Regions from separate parts of the Arthrobacter sp. NPDC058288 genome, predicted to be linked through region 3. Evidence: riboswitches for the same ligand, from Rfam matches in the RefSeq annotation. Region 3 holds a riboswitch; each other region holds the start of a gene.
What was found. A riboswitch is a leader RNA that binds a small molecule or an ion and turns the genes downstream of it on or off. The one in region 3 is predicted to bind thiamine pyrophosphate.
Positions count from the first base shown of each region.

Region 1: linked by a shared signal. The riboswitch ahead of thiO (glycine oxidase ThiO) and the one ahead of ACFVWT_RS12385 (ECF transporter S component) in region 3 are both predicted to bind thiamine pyrophosphate.
Region 2: linked by a shared signal. The riboswitch ahead of thiC (phosphomethylpyrimidine synthase ThiC) and the one ahead of ACFVWT_RS12385 (ECF transporter S component) in region 3 are both predicted to bind thiamine pyrophosphate.

Region 1 covers NZ_JBHVYH010000001.1:745,179-754,731, forward strand. The annotation lists gene ACFVWT_RS03490 (RNB domain-containing ribonuclease) at 1-1,043, opposite strand, end outside; gene ACFVWT_RS03495 (ferritin-like fold-containing protein) at 1,085-1,759, shown strand; gene thiE (thiamine phosphate synthase) at 1,760-2,461, opposite strand; TPP riboswitch at 2,488-2,607, shown strand; gene thiO (glycine oxidase ThiO) at 2,594-3,955, shown strand; gene thiS (sulfur carrier protein ThiS) at 3,952-4,188, shown strand; gene ACFVWT_RS03515 (thiazole synthase) at 4,194-5,015, shown strand; gene ACFVWT_RS03520 (4a-hydroxytetrahydrobiopterin dehydratase) at 5,039-5,389, shown strand; gene ACFVWT_RS03525 (hypothetical protein) at 5,405-5,707, opposite strand; gene ACFVWT_RS03530 (DUF3107 domain-containing protein) at 5,758-5,982, opposite strand; gene ACFVWT_RS03535 (TetR/AcrR family transcriptional regulator) at 6,034-6,720, opposite strand; gene moeB (molybdopterin-synthase adenylyltransferase MoeB) at 6,787-7,986, shown strand; gene ACFVWT_RS03545 (SDR family NAD(P)-dependent oxidoreductase) at 8,032-9,075, shown strand; gene ACFVWT_RS03550 (glutamyl-tRNA reductase) at 9,104-9,553, opposite strand, start outside.
Region 2 covers NZ_JBHVYH010000001.1:1,155,794-1,165,346, reverse strand. The annotation lists gene lepB (signal peptidase I) at 1-702, opposite strand, end outside; gene lepB (signal peptidase I) at 703-1,380, opposite strand; gene rplS (50S ribosomal protein L19) at 1,464-1,823, opposite strand; gene trmD (tRNA (guanosine(37)-N1)-methyltransferase TrmD) at 2,083-2,907, opposite strand; gene rimM (ribosome maturation factor RimM) at 2,908-3,501, opposite strand; gene ACFVWT_RS05525 (RNA-binding protein) at 3,670-3,912, opposite strand; gene rpsP (30S ribosomal protein S16) at 3,914-4,336, opposite strand; gene ACFVWT_RS05515 (hypothetical protein) at 4,521-4,958, opposite strand; gene ACFVWT_RS05510 (VOC family protein) at 5,071-5,946, opposite strand; gene ACFVWT_RS05505 (amidohydrolase family protein) at 6,024-7,112, opposite strand; TPP riboswitch at 7,197-7,304, shown strand; gene thiC (phosphomethylpyrimidine synthase ThiC) at 7,299-9,155, shown strand; gene ACFVWT_RS05495 (alpha/beta hydrolase) at 9,124-9,553, opposite strand, start outside.
Region 3 covers NZ_JBHVYH010000003.1:296,216-305,768, reverse strand. The annotation lists gene ACFVWT_RS12420 (Na+/H+ antiporter subunit A) at 1-2,410, shown strand, start outside; gene ACFVWT_RS12415 (Na(+)/H(+) antiporter subunit C) at 2,407-3,042, shown strand; gene ACFVWT_RS12410 (Na+/H+ antiporter subunit D) at 3,039-4,673, shown strand; gene ACFVWT_RS12405 (Na+/H+ antiporter subunit E) at 4,670-5,215, shown strand; gene ACFVWT_RS12400 (monovalent cation/H+ antiporter complex subunit F) at 5,212-5,490, shown strand; gene mnhG (monovalent cation/H(+) antiporter subunit G) at 5,480-5,914, shown strand; gene ACFVWT_RS12390 (DUF4235 domain-containing protein) at 6,027-6,290, opposite strand; TPP riboswitch at 6,442-6,584, shown strand; gene ACFVWT_RS12385 (ECF transporter S component) at 6,658-7,290, shown strand; gene ACFVWT_RS12380 (ABC transporter ATP-binding protein) at 7,307-8,947, shown strand; gene ACFVWT_RS12375 (energy-coupling factor transporter transmembrane component T family protein) at 8,944-9,553, shown strand, end outside.

The DNA of each region.
Region 1 (9,553 bases), on a different contig from region 3:
TGCGCATACGCGGCCCCGATGGCCGACTGGATGGCGTCCTCCGGCACGTTGCCGTCAAAGGGCGTGTACCCGGCGCCCCGGAACAGCATTCCGGCGGAGTGCAGGATTGCCAGCTGCCGGGGGTCGGTGGGATCCAGGGAACGCAGGTACTCGCCGTAGCTGGCCTCACCGTCCCACGGCCTGCCGAGCGCCTTTGTCTGCCGCTTGAAGTGCAGGAGCGACCGTTCGTCCGGGGCGGGCATGGTCCTCAGGATCCCGACCTTGCCCTCGAGCATAAGGTCAGCCGCAGCCATGCCGGTCATGAGCGAAATCTGGGCGTTCCAGTCCTCCACGGGCAGGGGTGGCGCCGCCACGATGCGGTAGCCGCCGTCGGGCAGCTGTTCGATTTCCTGTTCCGGCATGTTGAGGCTGGCGCCGCCGCGGAGCCGTTCCAGTTCCACGCGCTTGATCCCCACCTCCCTGAGGAGCAGGAGGACGGGGGCGGCACTGCCGGAATCCAGGTCGGCCTGGACGCCCGTGTAGTTGAGCTTCGCCCGGCTCCGGATCCTGGCCCGGCGCACCAGCACCGACTCCACGCGGGCCGCCGCATCCAGGTCGAACTCCCAGACGAAGGCGCCGCACAACTGGCCGGCGAGGAGGCTGCCGGCCTGCTCGCTGATGGCTTCGGGGTGCAGGGGAATCCGCCCGTCCGGGGCGTAGAACGTCTGCCCCCGGCGGCGCGTCTCGGCGTCGAGCGCTCCTCCCGGCGCCACGAAGGACGGCACGTCGGCGATGGCGTAGAAAACCTTGTACCCGTCGCCTGACCGCTCGATGAAGAGGGCTTGATCCAGGTCAGTGGAAGAAGGAGGATCGATGGTCACAAAGCCCACGTCGGTGAGGTCAAGATCAGGCATCTTGTGCTCCGCAATGGCCGCCAGCGCATCCCGCAGGACATCATCGGGGAAGGGCCCGGGCAGCTCCAACTCCGTGCGCAGCGCGTTCAGCGCTTCGGCCAGGCGGTTGGTCTGTTCGTGGACACTTGGAGTCAGATGATGATGTGACACGAAAGTCAGATTAGCTCTATTTGCGCCATTAGTCTTGGACGATGAGCTCATCCCCGGCCGACACCGCTCGCCACAACCGCTTCATCGCAGACCTGTTCGGAATGATGGCCTATGGCGAGCTCTCAGCCTTCGAGAGATTCGCCGCTGACGCGCGGTATTCGCCCACCCTCCACGACCGGGCCGTGCTCGGCAGGATTGCCGTGGTGGAGTTCCGGCACTACGAGTTGGTGAGCGCCCGCCTGGAGGCCATGGGGATCGACGCCGAGGATGCCATGCTGCCGTTCCAGGCAGCCGTGGACTATTTCCATTCGCGGACGCGCCCGGCCGACTGGTACGAATCACTGATGAAGGCCTACGTGATCGATACCGTATCAGCCGACTTCTACCGGGCCATTTCCCGCTATCTTGACGCCGGAACACGGGACGTCATCGAACAGATCCAGGCTTCCGACGAGACAACGGAAGTTCTCCGCGAACGGCTGAGGAGTGCCCTTGCCGATGATCCCAGGCTTGCTTCCAGGCTTGCACTGTGGGGCAGGCGGCTGCTGGGCGAAGCACTGACCCAGGCGCAGCGGGTGAGCTACGAACATGCTTTCCCGGGAAGCCTGATCGACGGCGGGGACAGCGCCGCCGCGAAAGAGTTGGTCAGCGGGCTGACCGCGGGGCTGGCGGAGAAGCATTCCAGCCGGATGAGGCAGCTCGGCCTGACCGGATAGTCAGGATGCGCCCGCGTCGAGGGCTGCCAGCAGCGAGCTCGCGGCGGCGGCGGGGTCATCGGCCTCCGTGATGGCGCGGACCACCACGATCCGCTGCGCTCCTGCCGCCACCACCTGCTTAACGTTGCCCAGGTCGATGCCGCCGATGGCGAACCACGGCAGGGGCGCTCCGTCAACGCTTGCCCCCCCGGCACCGGCAGCTGTCCTGCGGGTGGCTTCTGCCGCATAGCGGACCAGGTCGAGGCCGACGGCGGCACGGCCCGGCTTCGTAGGAGTGGCCCACACCGGCCCGACACAGAAGTAATCCAGTCCGGCGGGACCGCGGGATGCGCCGATGGCGGCATCGATCTGTGCGGGGCTGTGCGTTGACAGGCCGATCACTGCTTCATTGCCGAGGAACTTCCGGGCCGAGGCCAGGGGGAGGTCCTTCTGTCCGATGTGGAGCACCGGCGCGCCGGAGAGCGAGGCGATGTCCGCGCGGTCGTTGACTGACCAAAGACGGCCGTGGCGGCGGGCCGCGGCCCCCAGAACCTCGAGCACCTCAAGCTCTTCGGCCGCCTCCAGGTTCTTGTCCCGGAGCTGGATGATGTCGACGCCGCCGGCGTAGGCGGCCTCAACGAAGTCGGCGAAATCGCCCCGGGCCGTGCGGGCGTCGGTGCAGAGGTACAGGCGGGCGTCGGTCAGGAGAGCTTGCTCGGTCATGGCATAAGCCTAGTTCCCCTAAACTGGGGGAGTACCGCGGGAGCCCGCCGCAGCTGTCACAAAGCTGCAGGGCTGAGAGGGCGTCAGAGCCGACCGCTTGACCTGATCCGGTTAGTACCGGCGTAGGGAAGGATGACAATGACCCCCCAGCCCCCAGCAGTCCGCCCGCACGCGCGCAGCCGCGACGAGCATGACAGGCGCCTCACCGCCGACGTCGCCGTGATCGGCGGAGGAGTCATCGGGCACGGCATCGCCTGGGAAGCCCGGCAGTCGGGCAGGTCTGTGATGATTATCGACGACGCACCGGGAACGGGCGCGAGCTGGGCCGCCGCCGGCATGTTGGCCCCCGTCAGCGAACTCCACTACCAGGAGGAAGACCTCCTGGAGCTTATGCTCCACTCCTCGGGACTGTGGCCGGCATTCGCAGCCGGCCTGGAATCCGGGCGGCAATCCCGTGAACCCGGCGCCGACGATCCGGGCACGGGCTACCTCACGACGTCGACCCTCGCCGTGGGTGCCGACGCCGCAGACCGCCGGGCGCTCGCCGACCTGCGCGGCGTCCAGCAGGCCAGCGGCCTGACGGTGGAACCGCTGACAGTCAGGGAAGCCCGGGCGCAGGAGCCGTTGCTGAGCCCGGGGATATCCTGCGCCTTCGAGATTCCGGCAGACCATCAGGTGGATCCCCGCAAGCTCCTTGCCGTGATCTCGGATTCCCTGCCCGGCTCCACCGTGCGTGAGCGGGCCGCCGGCCTGCTCTGGGAGGACGGGCGGGTCAGCGGCGTCAGCCTGGCCGGGGGCGGCACGGTGCACGCAGGCGAAACGATCCTTGCCAACGGTCTGGAAGCCGCGTCCCTGGACGGCCTGCCACCCGGGCTTCAGCTTCCGCTCCGCCCCGTGTACGGCGACATCCTGCGCCTGCGTGTCCCCGCCTACCTGCAGCCTCTGGTGACATCCACAGTCCGTGGAATGGTCCACGGAGTTCCCGTTTACATCGTGCCCCGGCAGGACGGCACCGTGGTGATCGGGGCCACGCAGCGTGAAGATGCGCTGTCAGGAGCGGGCACCGCTGCCGCCATGGCCGCGCCTGCAGGATCCTCAACCCCCGCAGGGTCGGCCGTCTCCGCCGGCGGCGTCTACCAGCTGCTCCGCGACGCGCAGGTGCTGGTTCCCGCCGTCGCCGAACTGGAACTGCTCGAAGCCACGGCGAGGGCCCGCCCGGGGACCCCGGACAACGCGCCGCTGCTGGGCCGCGTGGCAGACGCCGGAACCGGCCTGGATATTGCGGGCCTGATCATTGCCACCGGATTCTTCCGGCACGGCGTCCTGCTCACCCCTGCAGCGTCGTCCATCTGCAGGCAACTGATGGACGGCGACACCGATCCACGCTGGGCTCCGTTCCGGCCCGACCGGTTTTCGGGCCTTTCGGCCGGACCGGCAACTCCGGCAACGCCCGTACACACCGTCACAATTGACCCGAACAAGGAAACAGCATGAACATCACACTGAACGGCACGGCACATGCGGTGGCCGACGGCGCGTCCGTCACCACCCTCATCAGCCAGGTCACCGGCAGGAACCTCGCGCCCAACGGGCAGGCTGCCGACGGCCAAAAGCTGGGGGTGGCGGTGGCGCGGAATTCCGAGGTGGTGCCGCGCAGCCAGTGGTTCGTCACGGCACTGGCCGAGGGCGACGACGTCGAACTTGTTACCGCGGTACAGGGAGGTTGAGCATCATGGCAGGAACAACGGTTGCAGGCGCGGCAGGGACCGGGCAGCAGGCGGCAGCGGACCCCTTCATCGTGGACGGCGTCCCGCTGGGATCACGGCTGATCATGGGCACCGGCGGTGCGCCCAGCCTGGACGGACTGGGGGCTGCCCTGATCGCGTCCGGCACGGAGCTGACCACCGTGGCCATGCGCCGCTACTCGCCGGCGGAAACAGGCTCGCTGTTCCAGCTCCTGGTGGACCACAACATCAGGGTCCTGCCCAACACAGCCGGTTGCTTCACCGCGAGGGACGCCGTGATGACGGCGGAACTGGCGCGGGAGGCGCTGGAGACGGACTGGGTGAAGCTTGAAGTGATTGCCGACGAACACACGCTGCTGCCGGACGCCGTGGAGCTGGTGGACGCCACCGAGCAGCTGGTAAACCGCGGGTTCAAAGTGTTCGCCTACACAAATGACGACCCCGTGCTGGCACTTCGACTGGAGAACCTCGGTGCCACCGCAGTCATGCCGCTCGGGTCCCCGATCGGCACCGGCCTGGGCATCCTGAACCCGCACAACATCGAACTCATCGTTTCCCGGGCCTCCGTCCCCGTGGTGCTGGATGCGGGCATCGGCACGGCGTCGGACGCGGCGCTCGCCATGGAACTGGGTTGCGACGCGGTGCTGCTGGCGACAGCGGTGACGCGGGCACAGAACCCGGCGATGATGGGGCAGGCCTTCAAACACGCAGTCATCGCCGGTAGGCTGGCGAAAGCGGCAGGACGGATCCCGCGCCGCGAGCACGCTCTTGCCTCGTCGGCAATGGAAGGCCGGGCGGAGTTCCTGTAGGCGTACCATCCAAGGAGCCAGCGGTGACAGGCACGGAAGACACTCTCAACCAAACCCAGATTGACGCCGCCCTCGCAGAGCTGCCCGACTGGCGGCACCAATCGGGTGGCCTGGTGACCGTCTTCAAGGCTCCGACCGCGGCCGCTGCGCTTGAGCTGATTGCCGCCGTCGGGCGCCTGGCTGAGGAACAAAACCACCACCCGGACCTGGACTGGCGTTACAACAGGGTGTTTATCCGCTTTACGTCCCACGACGCCGGCACGCAGGTGACAGGGCGGGACGTTGCCGCGGCGGCGGCCGTCAGCTCCGCTGCCGCCGCCGTGGCAGCGGTGGCCGTTCCAGCCAAGTACCCGCCCCGCGCCCCCAGCACTTAGAGCCGCAGCGCTTATTTAGAGCCGCAGTGCCGCGGTGAGCTCCTTCGTGTCATACAGGGCACGCTTCCGGCCCAGGTACACCGCGGCGGCGAGAGCCGCCCCGGTGCCCAGGACCATGGGGAGCACCCACGGAATCCACGTCAGGCCCGGCTGGTAACCAAGCCCTGCGGCCATGAAGATGATCCAGCTCAGCATCCCCACGGCAGTCGCCACGCCCGCCGGCATGCCGATGCCGTACTTCGCATGCCGCCTGTCGTTGGCCCAGACAACAAAACCTGCGGCCACGGTCACGAGGGCCACGATTACCAGGGAAAGCATTCAGCGAACTCCTTGCTGCAGGGCGGTTCGGGACGAGGTGAAGCTGTGGCCTAGAGCTGGCCGAAACCGACGCGGCGGGCTTCCTCGGCGCCGATCTCAACGTAACCCAGGACATTGGCGGGAATAATGACCACGCGGCCCTTTTCGTCAGTCAGGCGCAGTTCAGCGCCTTTGCTAATGGATTCCTCGACGAGCTTTGCCACCGAGTCAGCATCCTGAGCCGATTCCAGCACAATTTCGCGGCCAATGTTCTGAATGCCGATCTTTACTTCCACAGCGAGGCCTCCCAGCCAATCAAAGTTCTAAAGGTGTTCTCTATTTGTAGTCTAGGTTTCCTTGGGAAAGCGCGAGATTCCGCGCCAAGCTAAACGATAGATCAGGTCGCTGGCCACATCGATGTCCAGGTTCCCGTCGGTTTCCAGCCAATAGCGTGCGCTGACCTGGGCCATGCCGGCGAGTCCACGGCCCAGCAACTGGGCCTCCAGCATAGGGAGCTTGGTGTCCTCGGCGATGACCCGCGCAATGGCGTCGGCAAAAGTCTTGTTGAATGTTTCAAGCCTGGAACTGACATCGCTGTCATTGATCAGGTCCGATTCAAACACCAGCCGGTGGGCCTGGTCGTCGCTGGCAATAAAGCGGTAGTAGGCACGCATGACCGCCTGGACGCGCTCGTCGTTGTCGTCGGTGGAATTCAGCGCACCCATCATGAGGTCCGTGAGTGCACTGAGGTGGCTGTCCAGCAGGGCGAGGTAGAGCTCGCGTTTGGAAGGGAAGTGCTGATAAAGCACCGGTTTGCTGACATGGGCGGTTTCAGCGATCTCGTCCATGGCGGCGCCGTGGTAGCCGTTGGCCACAAAGACTTCCTGGGCGGCCGCCAGCAACTGGGCGCGTCGTTCGTCACGCGGGAGCCGCGCCGAACGCGCACCGCCGGTCCGCGCTTGTCCCGCGGCTGCCTTCCCGGCCTGTGTCCGATCAACCGGTGCATGATGAACCACTGTTGGCCTTCTTTCCATTGCAGTTACCTACACTTTACGCGCGGGTAATATGACCTTGCGGCATCTTCGGGCATACATTGAAGTATGGCTTCCACGATCACCGCAACTGCTGTCCCTGCAACCCTGGATCCTCTCGTGGAACCGGCGGATGCCCTGACCGCCGAAGAGGTGGAGCGCTACTCCCGCCACCTCATCATTCCGGAGATCGGCACGCCAGGCCAACGCCGGCTCAAGAACGCCAGGGTCCTGGTCATTGGAGCCGGCGGACTGGGCTCGCCGGCACTCCTCTACCTTGCCGCCGCGGGCGTGGGAACCTTGGGAATCATCGACGACGACGCCGTTGACCTGAGCAATCTGCAGCGACAGGTCATCCACGGCGTTGCGGACGTGGGGCGGTCCAAGATCGAGTCAGCACGCGACTCCATTGCCGCGCTCAACCCCTTGGTGGATGTTCAGCTCCATAATGTGCGGCTCGACGCCTCGAATGCACTCGAGTTGTTCGCGGACTACGACCTCATCCTGGACGGCGCGGACAATTTCGCCACGCGCTACCTGGTCAACGACGCCGCAGCCATTCTCGGCAAGCCCTATGTCTGGGGCTCCATCTTTCGCTTCGACGGCCAGGTGAGCGTGTTCTGGGAGAAGCACGGCCCGACCTACCGCGACCTCTACCCGGAAGCACCGCCGGCCGGTTCGGTGCCGTCCTGCGGCGAGGGCGGCGTGTTCGGGATGCTGTGCGCCGCCGTGGGCTCGCTCATGGTGACCGAAGCGGTCAAGCTGATCACCGGCGTCGGACGTTCCCTGCTGGGGCGCGTCGCGCTGTTCGACGCCCTCGGCGGCAGCTGGCGGGAGATCAAAGTGGCACGGGACCCGGCAGCCGAGCGCATCACGGAACTCACAGACTACGAGGCGTTCTGCGGAATAGTTCCGGAGGCAGCCACGGCCACAGAGAACACTGTCACGGCCACGCAGCTGGCCACCATGCTGGCGTCGCGAAAAGCCGGGCTGAAGGACTTCGACCTCGTGGACGTCCGGGAACCGGGTGAGCACGACATCGTAAGGATCGACGGGTCCGTCCTCATCCCGCAGGGCAGGATCCTGGCAGGGGAGGCCTGGGCGGAGCTGCCCCAGGACAAGGACATTGTGTTCCACTGCAAGGCCGGGACGCGCTCGGCAGCCGTTCTGGCTGCGGCCCGCAAGGCGGGCTACCAGCGGGTCAGCCACCTCGACGGCGGCATCCTGGCCTGGGTGCGGGAAGTGGAACCGGGCAAGCCGGTTTACTGAGCAGCACTCTGAGCAGTCGAACCACCGCCCGAGAGGGGACCAGGCATGAACCAGGACAACAACAGGACCCCGCAGCGAAAAATCGGCTCGGGATTCGGCAAGGAGTCGACGGCAGCAGAGGTCCTTGCCGGCATCGGCCTCGGCGGGAAGACGGCCATTGTGACGGGCGGGTACTCCGGCCTCGGGCTGGAGACGGTCCGGGCGTTGGCGTCCGCCGGTGCCCGCGTCCTGGTGGGGGCGAGGAGGCCGGACCACGCCCGGCGGGTTCTGGAAGCGGCAGGGATTGCCGTCCCGGAGTCGGGCTCGCCGGCGGCCCTGATGGCGGGCGGAAGTGTGGGCGTGTCAGCCCTGGACCTGGCGGACCTGTCAAGCGTTCAGGCCTTTGCCGACAGCTTCCTGTCTCCGGCGTCCGAAGAATCAGGCACGGGCCTGGACATCCTGATTAACAACGCCGCGATCATGGCCAGCCCCGAGCAACGGGTCGGCCCCGGCTGGGAGTCACAGTTCGCAACCAACCATCTGGGCCACTTCGCGCTGACGAACCTGCTGTGGCCCGCCCTCGCGGCCGGGACGGGCGCACGCGTGGTCTCGCTATCCTCCACCGGGCACAAGCTTTCGCCCATCCGCTTCGACGACATCAACTTCGACGCCGGCTACGACAAATGGAAAGCCTATGGCCAGGCCAAGACTGCCAACTCCCTCTTTGCCGTGCAACTGGATTATCTCGGCCGGAACTCGGGCGTTCGGGCCTTCGCCGTACATCCCGGCGGCATTATGACTGAACTGCAGCGCCACTTGCCGCGGGCGGAGATGGTGGCCGCGGGCTGGATGGACCAGAACGGGAACGTCGATGCCAGGTTCAAGACCCCGGAACAGGGTGCCGCAACCTCGGTGTGGGCCGCAACGTCTCCGCTGCTGGAGGGGATGGGCGGGGTCTACTGCGAGGACTGCGACATCGCGGAGCCCACCCGGACCGGAACCCCCGGAGCCCGGATCAGGGGAGTGGATGCGCACGCGGTGGATCCGTCGGATGCAGCACGCCTGTGGGCGCTCTCGGCGCAGATGACCGGTATTAGCGCCTTCGGCTGACGTTCGAGCCTGGCCGGCGTACGGGCCGTTAGGCGGTCTCCCGCCGCGCATCAGCAGGCTCGTGGCCTGCCCGGCTGTGGTCCACGGGGCATTCGGCGGCCGGAGCGGCGGCCGGCTGCTCAACAGTGATCCCGTACAGCGCATCAAGTGCCGCGATGTACTGCTCCTGTTGCCCGTTGGAGGCCAGCTCACGGGCCCGGACCGTGGGGACGTGCAACAGCTGCTTGACCATCCGCCGCAGAGCGAACTCGACTTCCTCGGCAGCGGCCGTGCAGCCGTGGCGTGCCCGGACCTTCTCCATTTCGGCGTCGAGGACGTTCATGGTGTGGCGGCGGAGGGCGACGATGGCCGAGTCGACGGACCTGGCTTCGCGTTCCTGTTCAAAGGCTGCCGCGGCGCCGGTGACGATGCCGCTGGCCTGGGCCAGCGATTCGGCCTGCTCCTGGGGAGCGGCGAGCCGCACGGATTCGAGCGTCAG
Region 2 (9,553 bases), on a different contig from region 3:
AACGTCGAAGTTGCGGATGTCCGGCACTTCAGCGGGGTTGACGTATGTCTCGTCCACAGCGGTGCCGTTGATGGTTAGCTTGCCGCCGGCATCACAGCACACCACGTGGTCACCCGGGAGTCCGATCACTCGCTTGACCAGGTGCTGCTCCGAATTGTCCGGCAGCAGCCCGACGAAGGTCAGGCCGTCCTGGACCCAGGTAAACGGGCCGTCGGCCTTCTCCGGCGAAGGCACCAGCCATCCCTTGGTGTCCTTGAAGACCACCACGTCGCCGCGCTCAAGGGCGAAGGGCTCGGGCACGAGCAGGTTCACGAAGATCCGATCGTTCACGTCCAGCGTGCTGACCATGGATTCGGAGGGAATGTAAAACGCCCGGAACAGGAAGGTCTTGATCAGGAAGGACAGCACCACGGCGATCGCCACCACCGTGAGCACCTCCTTGACCCAGAGGTACACCGGGCCATGGGTTTTGCCATCCTTAGCCCCTTTCGAGGGGCCGGACTTCGAATGCGCGCCGTGCGTCCCGGCGGCGCGGCTCCCCGCTCCGACGGGCAGGCCGGTTTCTGTGGACGGATCAGCGGAGCCCGCAGACGGAAGACCGGTGTCCCTGTCCGTGGCGGTTCCCGTTTGGTCGCCTCTGGCCGGGGCTCGACCGGCATCGTGGTTGAACGGATCAGGAGTCCGGGGGTCGGTCTCGGGCATCTACTGTCCGTCCTTCGTCGTCGTGCTGGTTTCTGCTGGCCGGGGAACGGCCGCAAGTCTGTCAAGTGGCCAGATGATCTGGACCGGCCTGCCAATGACCCGGTCCAACGGCAACATGCCGCCGCCCGGTGCGCCCAGCAGGCTACGGGAATCGGCGGACATGGAACGGTGGTCTCCAAGCAACCATAGCCGTCCCGCCGGAACGATCACGCTGAACTTCTGTTTGCTCGCAAGGTCTCCGCCATAGAGGTATGGTTCCTCAAGCGGCTGACCGTTCACTGTGAGCCGCTGCTGGTCGTCGCAGCAGACAACATGATCCCCGGGCATCCCGATAACCCGCTTTATGTAGGTTGTATCACTGCCCGTGACGCCAAGCCAGTGGCCAGCCGCCGCGACGGCGTCCTGGAGCGGGCCGTTGCCACTGTTGAGCGGGGCGAACGTCCCGCGGCCGTCAAAGACTACGACGTCACCGCGCCGGACCGGCTCGGACTCGAAATCGGTACGGGACACCAGGATCCTGTCCCCCGCGCCGAAGAGCGGCTCCATGGAGGCGGAGGGTATGTAGTACACGTCCAGCCAGAGAGCGCGGACAAGTCCGCTGATTAGGACCGCAAGCGCCAGTGCCAGCAACACAAAACGCCAGCCCAGTTTCCTGGGCTGGCGTTTTGACTGGTCCATGATCCGTATCCTGTGGCGCTGTTGCTGGAGGCTCCGGCGCGGGCCGGATCCCGGTTCTGGACCCGCCATGGAAGTCCGGGGACTTACTTGGCGGTGCTGAAGTCGCGCTTTTCCTTGATCTTCGCAGCCTTACCGCGCAGTGCACGCATGTAGTAAAGCTTGGCGCGGCGGACGTCACCCTTGGTGACGACCTCGATCTTGTCGATGATCGGGGAGTGTACCGGGAAGGTACGCTCTACGCCGACACCGAAGGAAACCTTGCGGACCGTGAAGGTTTCGCGGATGCCGTCGCCCTGGCGGCCCAGAACGAAGCCCTGGAATACCTGGACACGGGAGTTCTTGCCTTCAATGATGTTCACGTGGACCTTGAGGGTATCGCCCGCACGGAACTGGGGAACATCGGTGCGCAGCGATGCTGCGTCTACGGTATCGAGGATATGCATTGATCCACTCCTGGTGAACGCCACAGGTCATCCACTTTGGGTCACGGCGGCCAAGCCCGGGAACAAGCCCGGAAATCACTGCCGAAAATTTTCTGATCCGGCTCCGTCACTGATTGGCGGGACCGGGGTGCCGGGCTGTTGGTGGCGCTCCCCCTGTGGCAGGTGCGCACCCAGCAGGCACAAGGACTAATTTTGCCACATGCGGAGGATTCCGGCGAATCCGGAGGCTCCCGAGGGGGGCCTGCGGTTCAGCGGGGCGTCAGCCGTCCGCCGACGCGCTTGTCCCGGGCTCCTCCGGGCGGAGCCGGAGATGACGGTCGACGACGTCGTACCCCAGTTCGCCGAGCGCGGTGCGGTCGGCGCGGGGAAGATTGCCGGCGTCGAACTCTGCGAGCAGGTCGGGCCGGCGTTCTGCGGTCCGGCGGTACTGCTGGTGCCGGCGCCACTGGGCTATCTTGCCGTGGTTGCCGCTCAGCAGAACCGGGGGTACTTCGCGCTCACGCCACAGGGCGGGTTTAGTGTAGACGGGGTATTCCAGCAAGCCGTCCGAGTGTGATTCCTCGACGAGGGACTCCGGATTGCCAACAACGCCCGGAAGAAGCCTGACGATGGCTTCCGTCATGGCCAGCACGGCCACCTCGCCGCCATTGAGGACGTAGTCCCCCAGGCTCATGGGCCGGACCGTGAAGTGCTCTTCCGCCCACTCGATGACGCGCTCGTCAATGCCCTCGTACCGGCCGCAGGCAAAGACCAGTTGCTGTTCCTCCGCGAGCTCGTGTGCCAGCGCCTGGGTGAACCGTTCCCCTGCCGGGGACGGGACGATCAGCACCGGCTTACGGCGCGCGTCACCGCCCCTGACCGCCGCAACGGCACTAAGAGCCTGTGCCCACGGTTCGGCCTTCATCACCATTCCGGCCCCACCGCCGTACGGAGTGTCGTCCACCGAGCGGTGTTTGTCGGTGGTGAAATCCCGGAGATCATGGACGTTCAATTCCAGGATGCCGTCCTGGCGGGCCTTCCCGATCAACGAAAGTTCCAGGGGCGCGAGATACTCCGGGAAGATGCTGACGACGTCGATCCTCATCTAGGCGTTATCTCCGGCCTCGGTCTTGCCAGGCTCGGCATCGCCCTGCCCCGCGTCACCGGCGCCCGGCCCTTCGCCGGCATCCTCAACGTTGATCTCGAACAGGCCGGGCGGCGGGGTGACAAGGATGTACTTGCCCCCGACGTTGACCTCAGGCACGATCTCCTCGACGAAGGGGATCAGGATCTCCTTGCCGTCCGGCGCCTCCACCTCGATGAGGTCCTGGACCGGAAGGGTACGGAGCCCGGTCACCTTGCCGACGACGGAGTCGCCCACGCGGACGTCAAGGCCGACCAGCTCATGCTCGTACCAGCCTTCGTCGTCGTCCTCGTCGAGCTCTTCGGTCTCGATGAACAGCTTGGCGCCACGCAGTGCTTCGGCCTGGTTGCGGGTCTCGATGCCCTCAAAACCCAGCAGCAGGATGTCTTTGTTCCAGCGGGCACTATCCACGGTCAGCGTTCCGACCGAGGCCGGCTCGACCACGAATTCCGTGCCAGGAATGAAACGGTCCTCCGGCGCATCGGTCAGGACCTGGACGGTCACTTCGCCGCGGATGCCGTGCGGTTTGCCGATTCGTGCCACCTGAAGCTGCATCTGTTCCTCTGTTCCGGAGTTCGTTCTGTTGCGGTTCTATTGCGGCCGGCGGTACTGCAAGCCCGCCGCACGGGTTGTGCGGAACCCGCGGGTTTTGCTGAAAACAGTCCGGCCCCTCCACCATAATCTGGTGAAGGGGCCGGACTTGAGACAAATATTGCGGAGCGTTTACCGGCGGCGGTCGGTGTCGACGACGTCGACCCTGACCTGTTCGCCGCCGGCCAGCGCCGCCACGACAGTGCGCAGTGCGCGCGCCGTGCGGCCCTGACGACCGATCACCCGTCCGAGGTCGTCCTGGTGAACTCGCACCTCGAGGGTGTCCCCGCGGCGGTTGTTCTTGGCGCTGACCTTGACGTCCTCGGGACTGTCAACGATCCCGCGGACAAGGTGTTCGAGCGCTTCTGCCAGCAATTTACTCAGCCTCGGTGGTCTCTGCTTCGGCTTCGGTGGAAGCTTCGGCTGCCTCGTCCTTCTTGGCCTTCTTGGTGATGGCTTCCGGGATGATCACGGAACCCTTTTCAGGGGTAACAAAGGCATCCTTGGGAGCCTTGGTCTTCAAGGTGCCCTCCTGGCCAGGGAGACCCTTGAACTTCTGCCAGTCACCGGTGATCTTGAGGATCGCCGCAACCTGCTCGGACGGCTGTGCGCCGACGCCGAGCCAGTACTGGGCACGGTCCGTGTCGACCTCGATGTACGAGGGCTCTTCGGTCGGGTGGTACTTGCCGATCTCTTCGATAGCACGGCCGTCACGCTTGGAGCGTGCGTCCATGACAACGATGCGGTAGTACGGTGCGCGCATCTTGCCGAAGCGCTTAAGGCGAATCTTTACGGCCACTTTTGTGGTCACTCCTGTTTCTGAAACGGGGTCGAGCCCGGCGTTCTGCACCCGTGGGGCGGGCCGTACTAGGGGGTTCTAAAAGGACAAGATCCGGACGCGGAGAGAGGGGCCACGCAGATCAAGTACCTGTTCATTGTGCCAGATCGCAGCCGGGATTTCGACTTGACACCCGCCAGCCGGCTCAGGAGGACCAGACGTACAGCCCGGTGCGGGCGTTCGGATCCACGCTGCCGGCCATGCGTGCGAGCTGCTGGACATAGCCGCGGGCTTCTTCTGAACCAAAAGGCATGTCCTCCTCAGCCGCCCACCTGGCCGCCACATCCTCCAGGACATCGCCCTCGCCTTCGGTCTCGTAGCTGAGGAGTTCGGCGAGCGCCCGGACCATGGCGGCCGGCACGCCCAGCAGCGAATCACTCGCCACGTCCACCATGGCGAGTTCGTAGTCGGCTCCTGACGCGTGGACCGCCGCTCCAGCGAGGTCGCCCAGCTGCTCTATCTCAAAGTCGCTGATGTCGGGAATCCGAAGCGCGTCCGGAGCAGCGGCACCGCCGCCGTCGAGTGCCGCCGCGCGCTTGAGTGCCTCATCGTGGGTGGAAACAAAGATTTCGGTGAAACCCATGGAAATCATCCTCATTCCGTCGACGGTGTGATGGTCCGGGCGGGGGCTTCGCAGCCGCCCCCGGACCTCCGGTTTTAGCCTAACCCAGAAGGACGCGCAGGCCTGCGACGCCTCAGCGGACAGCGACCCGGATCCGGTTGCGCCACGGATCTTCAAACCGCAGCTCGGCTCCGGTGTGGTGCGACCCCACGCCGGCAACCCGCAAACGGTCGGCAAGCGCGCCGACGTCGTCCGTTCCCGGCACTTCGATCAGGACTTCGCCCAGGCCCAGGGTGTCCTTACGGGGACCTGCGCCACGGCTGTTCCAGACGTTCATCGCCATGTGGTGGTGGTAGCCGCCGGCGGAGACGAAAAGGGCCTGCCCGTGCCATCCGGCGGTTTTCTCGAAACCGAGGGTGCCCACGTAGAAGTCGTGCGCCGACTGGACATCACCCACTTGCAGGTGGACGTGCCCGACGCCGGCCGCGGCCTCGCGCTGCCCGCTTACCGCCTCCTCGCTCAGGAATTCCTGCAGGAAGCGCTGCGGCGGGAGGGCGAGGCTGTCCATGACCACATTAGTCCCCTCCCAGGACCAGTCGGTGCGGGGACGGTCCCAGTACAGCTCGATGCCGTTGCCCTCGGGGTCGCTGAAGTAGAAAGCCTCGCTGACGAGATGGTCGGCGCTCCCGGTGAACAGCCGCGGTTCATACCGGGCGGCGGAGGCCACCGTGGCCGCGAGCGACGGCCGGTCCTCGAAGAGGAGTGCCGTGTGGAACAGCCCGGCCTCGCCGCGGGCCGGGAGATTGAGGCCCGGAGCCGGCGCCAGGTGGACCAAGGGTGTGCCCCGGCGGCCAAGGTACACGCCGCCGTCCTCCTCAGCCACGGCCTCCAGCCCGAGCGCCCGCTGGTAGTAGTCCGTCATGAGCTTCATGTCGCCCACTTTGAGCATCACCGCGCCCATGGCGAGATCGGCGGGCAGCAGGTCCTTGCTGCTGGATTCTGTGGTCATGGCAACTCCAAACTCCCGAAACGTGGCCGCCGGCGACCGACGACGCTTACATAGAGTAAATTACTTGAAGCTTCAATTTATTCCTTGTGGAGCTGCCGACCGCGAAGAATGATGTGCGTGAGGTCCCGCAGTGTTGCCGGGTCGAGCCTGGGGTCCCGTTCGCACAGTACAACGTCGGCGCTGGCACCTTCGGCGATGCCGTCCGCCCCCAGCCACCCACGCGCGGCCCAGGAAGCCGCGTCCAGGGCTGAAGCCGCCGGCAGGCCGGCTGCATGGAGTGCCTGGATCTCGTCCACTATCCGGCCGTGGCCGATGACGCTGCCCGCGTCTGTCCCGGCGTAGATCGGGACGCCGGCTTCGAAGGCCTCGAGGATGCGCTCGTTCCGTCGCTCCCAGAGCGCCCGCATGTGCGCCGCGTACACGGGAAACTTCGCTTCCGCGCGGCTCGCGATGTCCGGGAATGTCGCAATGTTGATCAGCGTGGGAACGATGGGAACGCGCTGCTCCACGAAACGCGGCACGTGCCGCGGCAGCAGGCCGGTTCCGTGTTCGATGCAGTCGATGCCGGCGTCGAGCATGTCATCCAGGGTGTCCTCCGCGAAACAGTGGGCGGTCACCCTGGCACCTTCGTCGTGGGCGGCGCGGACAGCGTCCCGCACCACTGCGGCGGGGAACGACGGCGAAAGATCGCCGGCGTCGCGGTCGATCCAGTCCCCGACGAGCTTGACCCAGCCGTCACCCGCCATCGCCTGCTTGCGGACGGCCTCCACCAGCCCATCCGGCTCAACTTCGACGGCGAATCCCCGAAGGTAGCGGCGGGTCCTGGCGATGTGGCGGCCGGCCCGGATGATGCGTGGAAGCTCCGGTCGCTGCTGGAGCCAGCGCGTGTCGTGGACGGCGCCGGCGTCGCGGACAAGCAGCGTGCCGGCGTTCCGGTCTGTAACGGCCTGTTCCCCAGCCACGGAATCCGGAACGTCCCCCTCCGGTCCGAGTCCGATGTGGCAATGCGCATCCACCAGGCCCGGCAGCACCCAGCCGTTCAACACCAGGTCAGGCGGAGCGGCCGGCCGTGTGAACGTCAGCCTGCCGTCCACAGACCAGAGGCCCCGCCGCTCCTGGTCCGGGGCGGTGAGCACGGTCCCGCTGAATTCGATGACGCCACGCATGCTTCAAGCCTAAACCGCCCTTCCACCCTCCCTGTTGTGACCGGCATGTGACGTGGACCCTCCCCGCCCCTGTGGTAGCTTCGTCTACGACCACACGGGTGCCCCTGCAAGGGCTGAGATCGGGCTGACGCGGCCTGCGACCGTTGAACCTGTCCGGGTAATGCCGGCGAAGGAAGTGAGTATTCCGTGAATACACAAGAAACACAGCTGATCCCTGCCCAAAATGAAACGCAGTCCCTGAAGTCCCACTCGCTGGGATTCATTTCGGACGAGGCCTCCGGGATCCGGGTACCTGTGACCGAAATTGCCCTTGAGGCCTCACCGGGCGGGGCGGCCAACCCGCCGTTCCGCGTATACCGGACCGCCGGTCCAGGCAGCGATCCCGTGGTGGGGCTGGAACCGTTCAGGACCCGGTGGATCGAATCGCGGGCCGACACCGAGCCCTACAGCGGCCGGGAACGGAACCTGCTGGACGACGGCAAGTCGGCAGTGCGCCGCGGCGCTGCGTCCGCGGAGTGGAAGGGCGCGCAGCCCGTGCCCCGCCGCGCCGTCGAAGGCAAGACTGTCACGCAGATGCACTACGCCCGGCAGGGCGTGGTGACGCCGGAGATGCAATTCGTTGCACTCCGCGAAAACTGCGATGTGGAGCTGGTCCGCAGCGAAGTGGCTGCCGGCCGCGCCATCATCCCCAACAACATCAACCACCCGGAATCCGAACCGATGATCATCGGCAAGGCATTCCTCGTGAAGATCAACGCCAATATCGGCAACTCGGCCGTCACGAGCTCCATCGCGGAGGAGGTCGACAAGCTGCAGTGGGCCACATTGTGGGGCGCCGACACTGTGATGGACCTGTCCACTGGCGATGACATCCACACCACGCGTGAGTGGATCATCCGCAACTCCCCCGTGCCGATCGGTACCGTTCCCATCTACCAGGCCCTGGAGAAGGTCAACGGCGAGGCCAACAAACTGACGTGGGAAATTTTCCGCGACACCGTGATCGAGCAGTGCGAACAAGGCGTGGACTACATGACCATCCACGCCGGGGTGCTGCTGCGGTATGTGCCGCTGACGGCCAACCGGGTGACGGGCATCGTCTCCAGGGGCGGCTCCATCATGGCCGGCTGGTGCCTTGCCCACCACCAGGAAAACTTCCTCTACACGCACTTCGACGAGCTCTGCGAAATTTTTGCCAAATACGACGTCGCGTTCTCGCTGGGCGACGGCCTGCGGCCCGGCGCAACAGCGGACGCGAACGACGCCGCCCAGTTCGCCGAGCTCGACACCCTGGCCGAACTGACGCAGCGTGCCTGGGAGTTCGACGTGCAGGTGATGGTGGAAGGGCCCGGCCACGTGCCGTTCCACCTGGTCCGCGAAAACGTGGAACGCCAGCAGGAACTCTGCAAGGGAGCACCGTTCTACACGCTGGGGCCGCTGGTCACGGACATAGCCCCGGGCTACGACCACATCACCTCCGCCATCGGCGCCACGGAAATCGCCCGGTACGGCACAGCCATGCTCTGCTACGTCACGCCCAAGGAACACTTGGGGCTGCCAAACAAGGACGATGTCAAAACCGGAGTGATCACCTACAAGATTGCCGCCCATGCCGCCGACCTGGCCAAGGGCCACCCCGGCGCGCACGAACGCGACGACGCCCTGTCCAAGGCCCGGTTCGAGTTCCGCTGGCGGGACCAGTTTGCCCTGTCGCTGGACCCGGTCACCGCCGAGTCCTTCCACGACGAGACGCTTCCCGCGGAACCGGCCAAGACTGCGCACTTCTGCTCCATGTGCGGGCCCAAGTTCTGCTCCATGCGCATCAGCCAGGACATCAGGGACGAGTACGGTTCAGCCGAAGCACAGGCGGCACTCGCCGAGATGGCGGCCGGCATGCGTGAAAAGAGCAACGAATTCCTGGCGGCCGGCGGCAAGGTCTACCTCCCCGAGCCGCAGGTTCCAGCCCCCGGGCGACCGGCCCGGCTCAGTGCAGCGACGGGCGACGGTGCCGCTACGACGCCTGTGAGTGCTGACGCCTGCTGACTTCTCCGATGAATGACCGGATGACCCGGTCTCCCTCCACCGAATCCTGAGGCCGGTGTCCGCCCGCGGCAACGCGGTGCTGGGCACCGGTTTCGCGCAGGTAACCGGCAATCTCCTCGTAGAGCGGTTCCCATCCGCCGGTCAGGACGAGCGTGGGCACACCCGGCACGATCTGCAGCGGCGCCTCCCACGGAGGCGCCTGCAACCGTAGCCTGCGGGCGGCGTTAAGTGCTTCCGGCGTGGCCGGGCCATCACTGTGCACGGAAAATGCCCGCCGGACAAACTCCCGCTGGAAGTCGTCGTCGCCGAGCTGGTGCCGCACGTCGAATAGCGGCTGCATCAGTGCGCGGTGGGCAGCAGTAGCGGGAAGTTCGGCGGTCAGTGACAGGCAGGCGGGT
Region 3 (9,553 bases):
GGCCGCCGGACCGGCAGCGGGAGCCGTGGCCGCCGCCGTCGTTCTGATCCTCATCGGTGCCGTGACGAAGTCCGCGCTGATCCCGTTCCATTTCTGGCTCCCCGGAGCCATGGCGGCGCCCACCCCCGTGAGCGCATACCTCCACGCCGCTGCCATGGTGAAGGCCGGCGTCTACCTCGTGGCACGGCTGGCGCCCGGGTTCGCTGAAACAGCGTACTGGCTGCCCATGGTGCTGGGGCTGGGCCTGGCCACCATGCTGGTGGGCGGGTACAGGGCGCTGCGGCAGACCGATATCAAGCTGATCCTGGCCTACGGCACGGTGAGCCAGCTGGGATTCCTCACCATGGTGGTGGGGCTCGGCAAACCGGACGCGGCACTGGCCGGTTTGGCGCTGCTCCTGGCCCACGGGCTCTTCAAGGCCACCCTGTTCCTGGTGGTGGGGATCATCGACCACCAGTCCGGAACCCGCGATCTGCGCAAGCTCTCCGGCGTCTACAAGGCCTCGCGTGCCCTGGCCGTGGTTGCGGCCATCGGTGCCGCCTCGATGGCCGGCATCCCGCCGCTGGCAGGCTTCGTGGCCAAGGAATCGGTGTTCGAGGCTTTCGTGCACTACGGCACGTCCGGTGATGCGGCCGGCCCCTGGGGGCTGGTAGTGCTGGCCGGGCTGGTCCTTGGATCCATCCTTACCTTCGCCTACAGTGCCCGTTTTATGTGGGGCGCCTTTGCGTCGAAGCCGGGCATCGCGCCCACACCGTTCAAGGCCATCAAGCCGTCCTTCCTTGCCGCCCCGGCACTGCTGAGCCTGCTCACTATCGTCTACGGCCTGTGGCCGGCGCCGGTGGACGGCTGGATCCAGCCGTACGCCGCGGAGTTCGTGCACGACGGCGGTGATCCGGCCACCGCCGCCGGCCACCTCGCGCTGTGGCACGGCCTCACGCCTGCGCTGGGCCTGACGGCCATCACTTTCGCGCTCGGCCTGGCAATGTTCTACGGCCGCAACATGGTCGCCAGAGGCCAGAGCCTGGTACCGGCGTGGGTGGACGGCGACCGCGCCTACCAAATGACCATCGGGGCGCTGGATGACGTTGCCGTATGGGTAACGGGACGCACCCAGCGTGGTTCGCTGTTCTTCTACCTCGCGGTGATCCTCACCGTGGCGTTCGCGCTTCCGCTCACCGCCCTCCTCATTGCCGGGAAGCCGCTGCCGGACGGCCTGTACTTCATCGATCCCAATTCGCCGCTGCAACTGGTGGCCGGGGCCGGCATCGTGATCGGGGCACTGGCTGCCGTGCGGGCAAACAAGCGGTTCCTCGCCGTGCTGATGGTCTCCGTGACCGGCTACGGCATTGCCCTGATGTTCGCACTGCAGGGCGCACCGGACCTCGCCCTGACCCAAATGCTGGTGGAAACCATCATCCTGGTGGCGTTTGTCCTGGCCATGCGCAGCCTGCCGGCCGAACTCCGCGACCGCACCGGCGGCAAGTACCGGGTGATCCGCGTGATCATCGGGGCGGCGTTCGGAGTCACCATGATCTTCGTGGCCATCTACGCGATGGGCGCCCGGGTCGCGACGCCCGTCGCCCTAGAGTTCCCGCGGCTTGCCTACGAAGGCGGCGGGGGACTGAACATCGTCAACGTCACCCTCGTGGACATCCGGGCGTGGGATACCTTCGGCGAGATCTCCGTCCTGGCCCTGGCTGCCACGGGCGTGGCCAGCCTCATCTTTGTTAGGGGGCGCGGAGACGGCATCCGGGCCGCCTCCTCCGTGGCAGAAGGGACGGTGGGCCGGCGCTCCGGAGCCGGCCAGAGCTCCCGTGACAGCGCCGCGTTGGCCCTGAGCCGCAAGTTTGCGGCCTCCACCCGGGACGCGTGGCTCGTGGCAGGTCGCACCCTGGCCCCCGAGCGCCGCTCCATCATCTTTGAAGTGGTCACCCGTCTGGTGTTCCACTCGATGATCGTCTTCTCCATCTACCTCCTGCTTGCCGGGCACAATCTTCCCGGCGGCGGTTTCGCCGGCGGCCTGACGGCGGGACTCGCCCTGACGATCCGCTACCTTGCCGGCGGCCGCTTCGAACTGCGGGAGGCCACCCCCGTGGGTGCGGGGACCCTCCTGGGAATCGGGCTGGCCACGGCAGCGGCATCCGGAGTGGTGCCGCTCCTGCTGGGCGGCCAGGTGTTCCAGAGCGCCATCATCGAACTGTGGCTGCCGGTGTTCGGCGACATCAAGTTCGTCACCTCCACCATCTTCGACATCGGCGTCTACATCGTGGTGGTGGGTCTGGTGCTGGACGTGCTGCGCAGCCTGGGAGCAGAAATCGATGAGCACTTTGAAGAGGACCCCGAGGGCGAGACCGAAGGGCAGGAACCGGACGGAGTTCCCGCCGAAACCACCGGGAGGGGGAAGGCATGAGCGTCAACCTGACATTGCTGACCGTCATGGGCGCGCTCTATGCCTGCGGCATCTACCTGATCATGGAACGCAGCCTCACCAGGGTGCTGCTGGGCCTGATGCTGCTGGCCAACGCCACCAACCTGCTGATCCTGGCCACCGGCGGCTACGCCGGCCTGGCACCCATGTTCAGCAAGGACACGGACCCCCGCGACTACAACGACCCCCTCCCGCAGGCACTGATCCTGACATCGATCGTGATCTCGTTCGCGGTGACGGCTTTCATGCTGGGCATCATCTACCGGACCTGGGTGCTGGCGCGCCGCGATGAGATCCAGGACGACGTCGAGGACATCCGCGTTGCCGAAACCCCCAGTTTCGACGCGGAGGACGATTCCGAGATCCCGGTGGAAACCTCGGAATTCCCGCTGACCATGATCGGTTCGGACGGCAAAGGCATCAGTGATTCGGACCTGTCCGCCGGTAGCGGCTCCGGCGACGTTCCAGGCCACGGCACTTCAGGCCGACGCCCGGAAGGCGGCGTGGCCACCGTGAAAGCCGGCGACCGCAAGATCAAAGCCAAGGACGCCGCTGCGGAAGAGCAGCCCGGCTCCCAAAACGTGACTCCCGGCCCGGAAGGAGGCGTGAAGTGAACATCGCAAGCTTTGCCCCGCTCGCCGTCGTACTTCCCATCCTCGGTGCCGCCCTGACGTTCGTGCTGATCCGGCACTCCCGGGCCCAGCGGGCCGTCAGCATCACGCTGCTCTCGCTGACACTCCTGCTCGAATGCGTGCTGCTGGCTTCCGTCTGGGACGGCGGAACCGCGGCCGTCAACATCGGCGGCTGGCTGCCGCCGTGGGGCATCGTGATGGTGGTGGACCAGTTCTCGTCCCTGATGCTGGTGGTCTCCTCCACGGTCAGCCTCGCGGTGCTGGTGTACGCCACCGGCCAGGGCATGGCCGACGGCGACCAGGACGCGCCGCTGTCGATCTTCCACCCGACCTACCTGATCCTGGTGGCCGGCGTGTCCAACGCCTTCCTGTCGGGTGATCTCTTCAACCTCTACGTGGGGTTCGAGATCCTGCTGACGGCAAGCTACGTGCTGATGACCCTCGGCGGAACCGGCCCCCGCATCCGTGCCGGCGTGACCTACGTGGTGGTCTCCGTGGTGTCCTCCGTCCTGTTCCTGATCGCCATCGCCATGATCTACGGCGCCACCGGAACCATCAACATGGCGGATCTTGCCGTCAAGCTCGCGGACCTGGACCCCGGAACGCGGATGCTGCTGCACGTGATGCTGCTGGTGGCCTTCGGCATCAAGGCGGCTGTCTTCCCGCTGTCCTTCTGGCTGCCTGACTCCTACCCCACGGCACCAGCCCCCGTCACTGCGGTGTTCGCCGGCTTGCTGACCAAGGTGGGCGTCTATGCCATGGTGCGCACCGAGACGCTCCTCTTTCCGGGGGACTCGCTGAACACGCCGCTGATGGTGGCGGCCTTACTGACCATGGTGGTGGGAATCCTCGGTGCGCTGGCCCAGAGCGACATCAAGCGTCTGCTCTCGTTCACCCTGGTGAGCCACATCGGCTACATGGTGTTCGGGCTGGCGATGTCCTCGGTGGCCGGACTTGGCGCTGCGGTGTTCTACGTGGCCCACCACATCACCATCCAGACCAGCCTCTTCCTGGTCACCGGCCTGATCGAACGCCGCGGCGGAAGCTCGTCGATCGACCGCGTCGCCGGCCTGGCCAAACTGTCCCCGATCCTGGCCCTGCTGTTCTTCATCCCCGCCATGAACCTGGCCGGCATCCCGCCGTTCTCGGGTTTCCTGGGCAAGCTCGGGCTGCTGCAGGCCGGTGTGCAGCTTGGCACCCCGCTGGCCTACGCCCTGGTGATCGGCGGCGTTGTGACCAGCCTGCTGACGCTCCTGGCGGTCGCCCGTGTCTGGAACCGCGCGTTCTGGCGCAAGCCCGAGGACGCAGAGAACCCGGACCCTGTGCTGCTGGCGGCTCCTGAGGACTCCGACACGGGCGACCGCGCGGGCAAGCGCAACGTCACGCTGCTGCCGCGGACCATGGTGGGATCAACCCTGGGCCTTGTTGCCTTCGGCGTGGCACTCACCGTCTTTGCCGGGCCGCTCTTCCGGGTGGCGGACCAGTCGGCCGTGGAAATGCTGGACCGGTCCGCGTACATCCAGGCCGTGCTGGGCGAAAACGCCCCCGTGCCCCCGATCGCGCAGCCTGAGCCTGGACAGCCTGGGGTCCCACAGCAGGAGGGGAAGAAATGAACCGGCGACGGATCTCGATCCGGCAGGAACTGCCCCTGCTGGTCTGGCTGGTGTTCGTCTGGGCCGCGCTCTGGCAGGACTTCAGCCCCGGTAACCTGCTGTTCGGTGCGCTGATCGCCGTTGTGGTGGCACGGCTTTTCTACCTGCCCCCGGTGGAGCTGGGCGGCCGCTTCAGCATTGTGCGGGCAGTCCCGTTCGCAATCGTGTTCCTGGGCAAAGTGGTGGCCGCCAGCTTCCAGGTGCTGTACTTGGCGCTGGCCCGCGGGCCCAAGGTGACCAACGCCGTCGTCGCCGTCAAGCTGCGCAGCCACTCGGACCTCATGGTGACCGCCACCGGCCACGTCATCTCGCTGATTCCGGGCTCGCTGGTGGTGGAAGTGGACCGCTCCACGTCCACCCTCTATATCCACGGACTCAATGTGCGGAGCGGAGAGGACATTGTGAACCTGCGCAAAGAGGTCCGGGATGCCGAGGCGGCACTCATCAGGATTATGGGCACCCGCGAGGAACTGGCCGCACTGAAACAGGAGGTGGGCGCATGATGGACGTCGTCCTGACCGTAACGGCCGTGATCCTGTCCCTGGCGGCAGCCGGGGCGATTGTCCGGATCGCCATCGGCCCGTCCCTGCTGGACCGGGTGCTGGCCTCTGACGTGCTGCTGGCCATCATCGGTGCCACGCTCTGCATTGACATGGCCGTCAACGGGCACCTGAACAACCTGATGCTGCTCGTGGCGCTGTCCATCATCGGGTTCATTGGATCCGTGACCGTGGCGCGCTTCGTGGCCGACCGGCGGGAGCAGCCCCATGAATCCTGAACCCTCCGCCGTGGACACAGTCATTGATGCAGTGTCGGCCGTCTTTATGGTGGTGGGCGCCCTGATGTCCCTCGGTGCGGCCATCGGCCTGTTGCGCTTCCCCGACCTGATGAGCAGGATGCACGCCGCCACGAAGCCCCAGGTGCTGGGACTCTTCCTGCTGCTGGCCTCGGTGGGCCTGCAGCTGCGGACCTGGTGGGTGTGGCCCGTGTTGTTCGTGGCGTGGATCTTCCAGGTGCTCACCGTTCCGGTGTCCGCCCACATGGTGGGCCGGGCAGGCTACCGCACCAAGCACCTGCACAAGGAACTGCTCACCACGGATGAACTGGAGGCCGTGGTGCTGAAGGCAGCCGACAAGAAGGCCGCCGCGAGGCAGGAATCAGAAAAGCGCGCCGCCGACGAGGACGACGACGGCGCAGCCTAAGTGGCGGCCCGCAAGTTCCGGGGCGCCACCCCTGGTGGAGTTTTTGTCCAGATATCGCGACTTGGAGGTCAATTACCTCCCGTTATCTGGACAAAAACTCTCCCGGGTGGGACTAAACGATGTCCTGGCTCTTGGCGAAGCGGGTGATGGCACGCTGGGTGCCCCGGTTGGCCAGGACCTGGATGATGGCGCTGACAGCCGCCGAGATCAGTGCGAAGGTCAGGGCGCTGCGCAGGGTGGTGGGGACGTCGTCCTTGTCGCCCTTCGGGGGCTTGCGGCCGGTGATCTTTTCCCAGACGACGTCAACGGCCTTGGTGCCGGCAAATCCGGCAAGCAGGCTCACTCCGGTTCCTAGCAGCTTGATGAAGAAACTCACTCCAGTACCCCTTACAGGTGGGAAACGACGGAAACAGGGCTTCCCCTAGCCTAACCGCATCACCCCGCCCGGATCACCGCGCATTGTGACACCCGCACCGGGATTTCGCGGGTCCGCGGGTGTAAACTGATCCACGCCCACAAAGGGCGAATTGATACGACAGGGGAGCGTCGCCGTCGGGCATCACTGGAATATTCCAGGGAACCGGAGGCGGGCGCTGAGAGTGCGGACAGCCGCAGACCCTCGAACCTGATCCGGTTAGTACCGGCGCAAGGGAGTCGAGTTCTCAGAGTGTCCGGCAGCAGGCGGCGGAAGCCGTGGACGGTCCGGGGAACACTCTCCCCTCCTGTACCTCAGGAGGAAGAAAATGACTGGAATGACGGCCAAGCAGACGCTTGGCAACAGCAAGTACAACTGGCGTGTGGTGGACATCGTGGTTGCCGCGTTGATCGCCGTAGCCGGTGGTGTCATCTTCTGGGCCTGGTCCCAGGGGGCCGCCGCAGTTTCGCCGCCCATGAACGCCGTCTACCCGCCGCTGACCGGCCTTATCGCAGGCGGCTGGATGATTCCCGCCGTCCTGGGCATGCTGATCATCCGCAAGCCCGGAGCGGCCCTGTTCTGCGAAACAGTGGCCGCCACCGGTGAGCTGATCATGGGGTCGCAGTATGGTGCCTCCGTGCTGTTCTCCGGCTTCGTGCAGGGGCTCGGTGCGGAGATCATCTTCGCGGTGTTCGTTTACAGGAAGTTCAACCTGCCCGTTTCGCTGCTGGCCGGTGCCGCCGCAGGCCTCTTCTGCGGCCTGAACGATTCGTTCGCCCCGTGGGGTTGGAACATCGCCTACGCCGCCGGCGACAAGCTGGCCTACATCATCTTTACGGCCATCTCGGGCGCCATCATCGCCGGAGGCCTGTCCTGGCTCGCCACCCGCGGCCTGGCCCGGACCGGCGTGCTGAGCTCCTTCGCCTCCCGCAAGGCAGCGACGGAGCCCGTCTTCTCCTGATGAACGCACACTGCTCATGACGTCTTCCGACACCGTCCGCCCGGCAGCGGTTACGGCGCGCGGCTGGGGCTGGCGGCATGCCGGCCGGCCCCTCCCTGCCGTCCAGGGCCTGGACCTGGACATCCAGCCGGGCGAACGCGTGCTGCTGCTGGGTCCTTCCGGAGCGGGCAAATCCACGCTGCTGCACGCACTCGCCGGGGTGCTCGGGGACAGCGACTCCGGAGCCCGCCACGACGGAACGCCAGATGCCGACGACTCCGACGAGACCGGCACCCTGCTGATCGACGGCGCCCCGCCGCGTTTGCAGCGCGGGCGCGCCGGCCTGATGCAGCAGGACCCCGAGACGCAGGTGGTCCTTTCCCGCGTAGGGGACGACGTCGCCTTCGGCGCAGAGAACCTCGCCGTCCCGCGCGCGGACATCTGGACGCGCGTCGGAGCGGCGCTCGACGACGTCGGACTGGCCCACCTGCCGCTGGACCACCCGACGTCGGCCCTGTCCGGCGGCCAAAAGCAGCGCCTCGCGCTTGCCGGCATCCTCGCCATGCGCCCGGGACTGCTGCTCCTCGACGAGCCCACTGCCAACCTGGACCCTGCGGGCGTCCTGGAAGTCCGCGACGCCGTGGGCCGGTGCCTGGACAAGACCGGGGCAACACTGGTGGTGGTGGAACACCGCGTGGGCGTTTGGAAAGACCTTGTGGACCGGATCGTGGTGCTGCAGCCAGGATCCGCCACGGACAACGCGGTGCTCTTGGACGGCCCCCCGGACCAGGTCCTGGCGCAGGCGCGGGACATGCTCGTTGCCGCAGGCGTCTGGGTGCCGGGATACGTTCCCGCCACCCGGGCGCGAACCGGTGCAGCCCTGGAGCCGGACGGCGTGGGAGCGCCGGGTGCCTCCGGGACCTCCGGCGCCAACGGAGATCCGGGGGCCGGGAACCTCTTGCTGGCCGCGGAGAACCTCGCAGTCTCCCGCGAACGCCCCCGCCGGCGGCGCTTCAAGGCCGTCCCGCCGGTCCCGGTGCAGTCCGGCATTACCGCGCAGGTCCGGGCGGGCCAGGCATTGACCATCACGGGGCCCAACGGTTCCGGAAAGTCCACGTTTGCCCTGACCCTCGCAGGGCTGCTCCAGCCGGTGGCGGGGACGGTTTCCGCCACGCTTGACCTCAGCGAAGGCGCCGGCATTGACCCGTACAAGTGGAAGGCGGAGCAGCTGATCTCCCGGATCGGAACCGTGTTCCAGGAGCCGGAGCACCAGTTCGTCACCGGCCGGGTGCTGGATGAGCTGATGTTCGGCCCGCGGCACCTGGGCCACGGCGAGGACCGCGTGGACGAACTCCTGGAGCGCCTCCGGTTGACCAAGCTGGTGGACGCGAACCCCTACACGCTTTCCGGCGGGGAGAAGCGCCGGCTGTCCGTCGCCACCGTACTGGCCGCACATCCCCGCGTGCTGATCCTCGACGAGCCCACATTCGGCCAGGACGCCAACACCTGGGCCGAGCTCGCATCCTTCCTGTCCGAACTCCTCGACGCCGGCACCGCCGTGGTGTCGGTGACCCACGACCAGGAGTTCAGCGATGTCCTGGGCGGCACCGAGCTGAAACTGGGCGCGCCAGAACCCGGCCGGTCCGGACTGCGCAACCCGGAGGTGGCTGCACCATGAGGGAAGCGCTGACCCTCCAGGCCAACCACGCCCTGCTGACCCGGGCCAATCCGCTGGCCAAGTTCGCCGTCGTCATGCTGATGACCGTGGTGTTGGCGCTGTCCATCGACTGGGTGTCCGCCTCCGTTGCGCTGGCCTTCGAGCTGCTGCTCTTTCCGCTGGCCGGACTGACCGTCGCGTTGCTCTGGCAGCGTGGCTGGCCGCTGATCCTGGCGGCCGCACTGGGCGGTTGGAGCACCTCGATCCTGTCGCCGGACGCCGGAAGGATACTGCTCGACGTCGGCATCTGGTCCATCAGTGAAGGGTCACTGGAGCTCGGGCTGGGATTCCTGCTGCGGGGACTGGCGATCGCCCTTCCCGCGGTGCTGCTGATGAGCTGCACGGACCCCACGGACTTGGCCGACGCCCTGGCCCAGAAAGCGAAGCTGCCGCACCGCTTTGTGCTGGGCACGCTGGCCGCCATGCGGCTCGTGGGGCTGATGGCCGAGGAATGGCAGACAATCGGCATGGCCCGGCGCGCCCGCGGCGTGGGTTCGCACGGGAGCCCGGTGCAGCGCCTCCGGGCGACGCTGGGGCAGAGCTTCGGACTCCTGGTCCAGGCCGTGC